3 regions of the Aeromicrobium sp. P5_D10 genome follow, and region 3 is predicted to be linked to each of the others. Evidence: predicted binding sites of a transcription regulator. Region 3 holds the regulator's gene; each other region holds the start of a gene.

Region 1 (2,263 bases), on a different contig from region 3:
TCCGCGATCCCCTCGTGCACCGAGGTGCGCTGCTTCTCGGAGGCCTTGATCCTCTGCCAGGCCGCGTCGACGTCTGCAGCGGTCTCAGCGGAAGCATCGGCGAAGACATGGGGACTGCGCCGGATGAGCTTGTCGGCGATACCCGCTGCGACGTCGTCGATGTCCCAGCCCTCGTCCTCTGCGGCGATCCGCGCGTGGAACACAATCTGCATCAGCAGATCGCCGAGCTCTTCGCGCAGATGATCACTGTCACCATTGTCGAGCGCTTCGAGTGTCTCGTGCGCCTCCTCCAAGAGATAAGGACTCAACGAGGCATGCGACTGCTCGGCGGTCCACGGACACTCCCTGCGCAGGCGGTCCATGACGTCGACGACGTCGAGAAGCGATGAACCCGGAAGATCGTAAGAGCCGAAGATGACCTCGACGTCGCATGACTCACCGTCATCAGACATCAGTTCATCGGCCAATTTGTTCGCCCAGGCCAGATCTCCCGTCGGAGCGATCCAGACGTCCGAAGCGTCATCGGCAGCGGGCCGCTCCCCCAGTTCGACGTCGATGCCGGAGCTCATGATCGCCTGCACATGAGGATCGATCTCGGTCGCATGGACGCTGGTCGCCGTACGCAAGGCGTCCCAGGCTGGAAGCGTCAGAATGCCCGGAGCAACCCGAGGACTGAGAACCAGTATCCGCATCAGGAGCAGCGCTGGGTCTTCGGCAGCTCCTCGGGCGTAGGCGCTTCGAGATCGACTGGAGCAACGGAAAGCGATCCCGTCGCGGCCCTTTCCGCCCCAGACGGACTCAGTCCGAACCGCGGTGCGAACTGCACATCCTTGGCCTTGAACGCCTTCATGATCTCGGACCGACCCAGATCGTCGAGCGCTGCCTGATTCGTCTCGTCAGGAACTTGACCGGTCGACTTCGCAGCCAAGGCGATGGCGATCGTCGAGACCTCCTGGCTCTCCTCGAGGGCCTTCTTCAGCTCGTCCAGATCGGCTTTGGGGAACGTCTTCGCGAGCTGGTCGACCTGGACCTCGGTGAGCGAATAGGACTTGGGCTTGATCTGCAGGTTCTCGGACTTTGCCAGGTCGCGCGCCACCACGATCGACACCAGGGAGGTGACGGCCTGGCGACGGATATCGGTGTTGCTCACGGCGTTGACGCCCTGCTGCTGCGCGGAGTTCAACGTCAACGTGCAGTACGCCTCGGCCGTCTTCTCCAGTGTCCTCATCGGGATCGACTCGCCGCCGACGACAGCGGCATCCCCGGGGTGAACGCTGCCGCAGGCGGCCAGCAACGACCCGGCGGCAGCAAGCATGACAGCGCGCTTACGAGTGAGCATGGTCACAGATTACCCATGCCACCGGCGCACTCAACCGAGCCAGGCGGAGCTTGTCACCCTGTGGACATCTTCGGTGTGCTGGATTTGGGGTGTCGGTGGTGGTGTTTAGGCTTTGGAATGAGTCGAAAACCCGTCCAATTCCAGGAGCTACCGCATGATCATCGAGCAGTTGTCGTCGTTGATCGATGATGCTGCCGTTTGTGAGCCCTGGAGGTTGACCGGCCGGGAGCTACGCGAGGTCGCAGTCGCACTACAAAAGACCCGCACCAGCTTGGACGCTTTGATGTCACGGATCGCCGGAAGCGCCGAAGGCATGGGACTACCTGGCGATGATGGTGCCACCTCCACCACGGTGTGGTTGGCCAATCAGACCGGGATGCACAAGGGTGAAGCCGCGAAACTGGTGTCGATGGCACGGGTTACGACCGAGCACACTGAGGCCACCCGTACGGCATGGGCCACCGGTGGCCTGTCCACCGACAAAGCCCGGGTCATCATGAAAGCCATCGACCGTCTACCGGATTGGGTTGATGATGAACCCCGCCGCGATGCTGAAGCGCATTTGATCCGGTTGGCTGGCGAACACAACATCGACGACCTCAAGCGTTTGGCCAATCGGGTGCTCGAAGTCATCGACCCTGARGGGGCGGACGAAGAACTCGGCAAGAAGCTGCGTGCCGAAGAAGAAAAAGCCTGGAACGCGACCCGGCTGAAAATGAGCCGCCGCGGRGARGGAACCACCCGGGGGACGTTCACGATCCCGACCGCCGACGCCGACACCCTACGAGCGGCGATCGAAGGAATCATCGCCCCACGCCGCAACACACTCAACGCCCAGAAGTACGGCATGGATATTGATGACTTCACCAACCTGCCCCGCGACCAGAAAATGGGCCACGCGTTCATCGAGTTGATCAACCATTT
Region 2 (2,263 bases), on a different contig from region 3:
TGACGATCGCCTTCATTGCTTCGGCTGTCTCGGGTATCGCCAAGGGGATCCAGTGGTTGTCGAACATCAACATGGTGCTCGCCCTCGTGCTGGCGGTCTTCGTGTTTGTCGCCGGCCCGACCCTCCTGATCCTCAATCTGCTGCCGACTGCGCTGGGTGACTACGCCTCGCAGATGACGGAAATGGCCTCACGTACCGCGGCCAGCGGCGATGACGCGATGAAGGACTGGCTCGCCGGTTGGACGATCTTCTACTGGGCCTGGTGGGTTTCGTGGACGCCGTTCGTCGGCATGTTCATCGCCCGCATCAGCCGGGGGCGCACGATCCGGCAGTTCGTCACTGGTGTGCTGATCGTTCCCTCACTCGTGAGCCTGGTCTGGTTCGCCGTCTTCGGCGGCGCGGCGATCGATGGACAGCGCAAAACCGGCGACCTCGTCGGCAAGGGTGGAGCGGTCGACACCGACTCGGCGCTGTTCGCGATGCTCGACCAGCTGCCGCTGGCGTCGATCACGACGGTATTGGTCATGGTGCTCGTCGGCATCTTCTTCGTTTCCGGCGCAGATGCCGCCTCGATCGTCATGGGCTCATTGAGCGAGAAGGGCTCCGACGAACCCTCGAAGCGCACGGTCGTGTTCTGGGGATCGGTGACCGGTGCGGTGGCAGCGATCATGCTGGTGATCGGCGGTGACAAGGCTTTGACGGGACTGCAACAGATCACGATCGTGGCGGCGGTGCCGTTTGTCCTGGTCATGGTCGCGCTGTGCGTATCGCTCTATAAGGATCTGCAGACCGATCCGATCGTCGTCAATGAGCGGTTGGGTGTCGTGATGGTCGAGGAGGCCGTAGCGACCGGCGTCGAGGAACACGACGGAGACTTCGTGCTCGTGGTCGAGGCGTCCGAACCCGACAGCGACAAGCCCGCTTAGTTCAGCGGGGCCTGGCCGGGTGGAGCCAGCGGGTCGCGATGACCAGCAACGGTCCTAGATCGTCGTCCTGACCGGCTCGGGCGTGCTGGCGGTGCACCTCGCGGTGCGCGACCGCCAGCCCGCACAGCCAGCGGGCGATGTCCGGTACATGCAGTTCACGGTCGATGGTTCCCTCCGCCATCGCCTGCTCCGCCAATGTCGAGAAGTTCTGCTCGACGTCGGCGGTGATCGGGCGGGCAGGGTCGGAGGCGAGTTGCTCGAGCTGTTCGAGCAGTGAGTCCCAGGCCGGTTGCATGAGTCGGAGCCTACGTCCCTCTCCGCGAGCGGTGCGGATTGGTCTTCCCGAGACGGCGTGTCTGTCCAGACCGCACCGCTCGCGGTCGGGTTTGCACCACTCGGGGCGAAGTAATACTAGAACGTCTGTTCGAATCGGCGTACGCTGATCAGGTGACCGACTACTACCAGGGTTCGCTGCTCGATGTCGGCCTGACCCCAGAGATCAGCCCGCTGGCGATGCGGCGCACCGCGCTCGCCGACGGTGCCTGGGTCGACGTCATGCCCGGTTGGATCACCGGTTCCGACGAAGTGTTCCTGCGCTTGCAGTCAGAGGTCGCGTGGCAGGCCGAAAGACGGCAGATGTACGACCGGGTCGTCGACGTACCGAGGCTGGTCGCCCACTACGGAGTGCGCGATGAGCTCCCCGACCGGTTGCTGCTGGATGCGCGCGAGGCGATTTCGGACCACTACGAGGACGAGCTCGGTGAACGGTTCGCGACGGCCGGGCTGTGCTACTACCGTGACGGCCACGACAGCGTCGCCTGGCACGGCGATCGAATCGGTCGAGGTCGCACCGACGACACGATGGTTGCGATCGTCTCGTTCGGCGCCGCCAGACGGCTGTCACTGCGACCACGCGCAGGAGGTCCGCAGATCGGCTTCGCGCTGGGGCACGGCGACCTGGTCGTGATGGGCGGATCATGCCAGCGCACCTGGGATCACGCAGTCCTCAAGACCGCGCGAGCGGTCGGACCACGCATCAGCGTCCAGTTCCGTCCCCGCGGTGTGCTGTAGCGCCCGATCAGGCGCGGGCCAACCGCCCGGCCACGACAGCACAGGTCATGAGCTGCAGCTGGTGATACAGCATCAGCGGCAGCACGATCAGTGCGACGTCCTTCGGCGCGAACAGCACTGAGGCGATCGGCAGGCCGCTCGCGAGAGACTTGTTGCAGCCGCAGAACAGGATCGCGATGCGGTCTGACCGGTCGAAGTGCAATGCTCGACCGATCGCGACGCACCACCCCATCACGATGCTGAGCAGTGCCGCGCACACCAGCGCG
Region 3 (2,263 bases):
CCGGAGTCGACAAGATCGTGTTCTCGTCGAGCGCTGCGGTCTACGGAACGCCTGACGTGGACCTGGTCACCGAGACAACCGAGACGGCGCCGGAGTCACCGTACGGTGAGAGCAAGCTGATCGGCGAGTGGCTGCTGCGTGACACCGCGAGGGCGCACGCCCTGCACCACACGTCGCTGCGCTACTTCAATGTCGTCGGCTCGGCCGTGCCTCAGCTGTACGACACGAGCCCGCACAATCTGTTCCCGCTCGTGATCGAGGCGCTGCTCGAGGGGCGTACGCCACGGATCAACGGCGCGGACTACCCGACGCCGGACGGTACATGTGTGCGGGACTACATCCACGTCGCCGATCTGGCGGACGCGCATGTGGTCGCCGCCCGGAAGCTGCTGGCCGGTGTCTCGTTGGAGTCCGTCTACAACCTCGGTAGCGGCGATGGCGTCTCGGTGCGCGAAATCATGACCGCCGTGGCACAAGCGACCGGGATCGACTTCGATCCCGAGATCACCGACCGGCGTCCGGGCGACCCGGCACGGATCGTCGCCTCGGGCGAGCTGGCCGCGCGAGATCTTGACTGGACGATGCGGTATTCGGTCGCCCAGATGGTCGAAAGCGCCTGGGCGGCCCGTCGTCTCACACCCGCCGAAGGACCGCGGTGACCTTGCCGAGGATCGTGGCATGGGTGCCGTCGATGGGGGAGTAGTCCCGATTGTGCGGCAGTAGCCAGACCTGGCCGTCTTTGCGCTGGAAGGTCTTGACGGTCGCTTCGCCGTCGAGCATCGCAGCGACGATCTCGCCGTTCTCGGCATTGGGCTGCTGGCGGATCACGACATAGTCGCCATTGCAGATCGCGGCGTCAATCATCGAATCGCCGGAGACTTCGAGCATGAACAACGTCCCGTCGCCGACCAGGGATTTGGGCATCGGGAAGATCTCCTCGACGCGCTCCTCGGCCAGGATCGGTCCGCCGGCCGCGATGCGCCCCACCAGCGGGATATTGGTCGCGGTGGGCGCCGCGTCGTTGATGCCGGTCTCGTCGAAGGGCGCCTCGTCGTGCGGCACAGTGGCCATCGAGCGCCTCGCCGCGAGCACGTCCGGCAAGAAGATCTCGAGCGCGCGAGGACGGTTGGGATCGCGCTTGACGTAGCCGAGACCCTCGAGAGTGCGCAGCTGGTGAGCGACCGAGGACGTACTGGTCAGGCCGACGGCAGCACCGATCTCGCGCATGCTCGGTGGGTAGCCGCGCTTCTCGATCTCATCGCGCAAGAACTCCAGCACCTTGCGCTGGCGGACGGTCAATCCAGTGGAGTCCGCCGGCCCGTCGGGGAGCTCGGTGACGTCGGCTTTGCGTTCGTCGCTCATGTGTGAACACTAACCCGGATCGAGGCCCAGATTCAAACATATGTTCGATGGCGTGTCGTGCCCTGTAACTCTAAGTTGGGGCGATGCCCAAGACACTCGTGAAGCCCGGTCAACCGAGAACCGCTGTCGTCACCGGCGCCGGCCAAGGTATCGGACGTGCCGTGGCGGTCGAGCTGATCCGGCGCGGATACAGCGTGATCGTGACCGATATCGACGAGCCGGCGGCGATACGGACCGCGAGCGAGATCGGCGCGTCGGCGGGCTACGGCCTCGATGTCACCGATCCCGAGGCGCGAACCGCATCGTCGCGGTGCGCGCCCGTGAGATCGCGCCTTTGGGCGCCTGGGTCTGCAATGCGGGTGTCTTGTTCGAAGGCGACACGACGGCCCTGACCGAGCAGCAGATCCGCACGACGGTCGAGGTCAATGTCTTGGGCGTCGTGTGGGGAGTACGTGCGGCTGCCGATGCATTCCGCGAGCAGGTCAGCACCGGGGTGACCGGGGGAGAGATCGGCATCCTGGCCTCTTTGAGCGCACATGCCCCCGTAGCGGGTCTCAGCGTCTACGCCGCGTCGAAGGCTGCGGTGCTCTCGCTCGCGACATCGCTGGTGGCCGAGTTGCGCAAGGACAAGATCCGCGTCCACGCCCTGTGCCCTGACGGGGTCGACACTGCGATGGTCGGTTCGATGGCGCCAGATGGCGGGGCGAGGGCGATCTTGGCGGCAGGAGTCCTGTTGACACCGCAGCAGACAGCTCATGCACTGGTCGAGATGTTCGGCACCCGGCGGTCGGTCAGGACTGTGCCGATGTGGCGTGGGGTGCTCGGCAGGAGCGCCACGTTGGCGCCGGGCGCGGCGGCCCGGGTCGATCCGTTGATCAAACGTGTGGGTGCACGGCGGCTG

The links. Region 3 encodes LexA, which represses DNA repair genes until DNA is damaged. Its sites were predicted from a motif close to TCGAACANNTGTTCGA; they were not measured.
Region 1: a site for LexA is predicted at 1,462-1,477, ahead of ACXJKC_RS03895 (DUF222 domain-containing protein). Genes of this name have one in related genera too.
Region 2: a site for LexA is predicted at 1,339-1,354, ahead of ACXJKC_RS05960 (alpha-ketoglutarate-dependent dioxygenase AlkB). Genes of this name have one in related genera too.

Annotation. Positions count from the first base shown of each region.
Region 1 covers NZ_JBFUME010000002.1:470,507-472,769, reverse strand. The annotation lists gene ACXJKC_RS03905 (MazG family protein) at 1-692, opposite strand, end outside; gene ACXJKC_RS03900 (hypothetical protein) at 692-1,339, opposite strand; gene ACXJKC_RS03895 (DUF222 domain-containing protein) at 1,494-2,263, shown strand, end outside.
Region 2 covers NZ_JBFUME010000003.1:185,077-187,339, reverse strand. The annotation lists gene ACXJKC_RS05970 (BCCT family transporter) at 1-926, shown strand, start outside; gene ACXJKC_RS05965 (hypothetical protein) at 928-1,221, opposite strand; gene ACXJKC_RS05960 (alpha-ketoglutarate-dependent dioxygenase AlkB) at 1,374-1,997, shown strand; gene ACXJKC_RS05955 (bile acid:sodium symporter family protein) at 2,005-2,263, opposite strand, start outside.
Region 3 covers NZ_JBFUME010000006.1:351,756-354,018, forward strand. The annotation lists gene galE (UDP-glucose 4-epimerase GalE) at 1-659, shown strand, start outside; gene lexA (transcriptional repressor LexA) at 634-1,362, opposite strand; partial or broken gene ACXJKC_RS14275 (SDR family NAD(P)-dependent oxidoreductase) at 1,446-2,263, shown strand, end outside.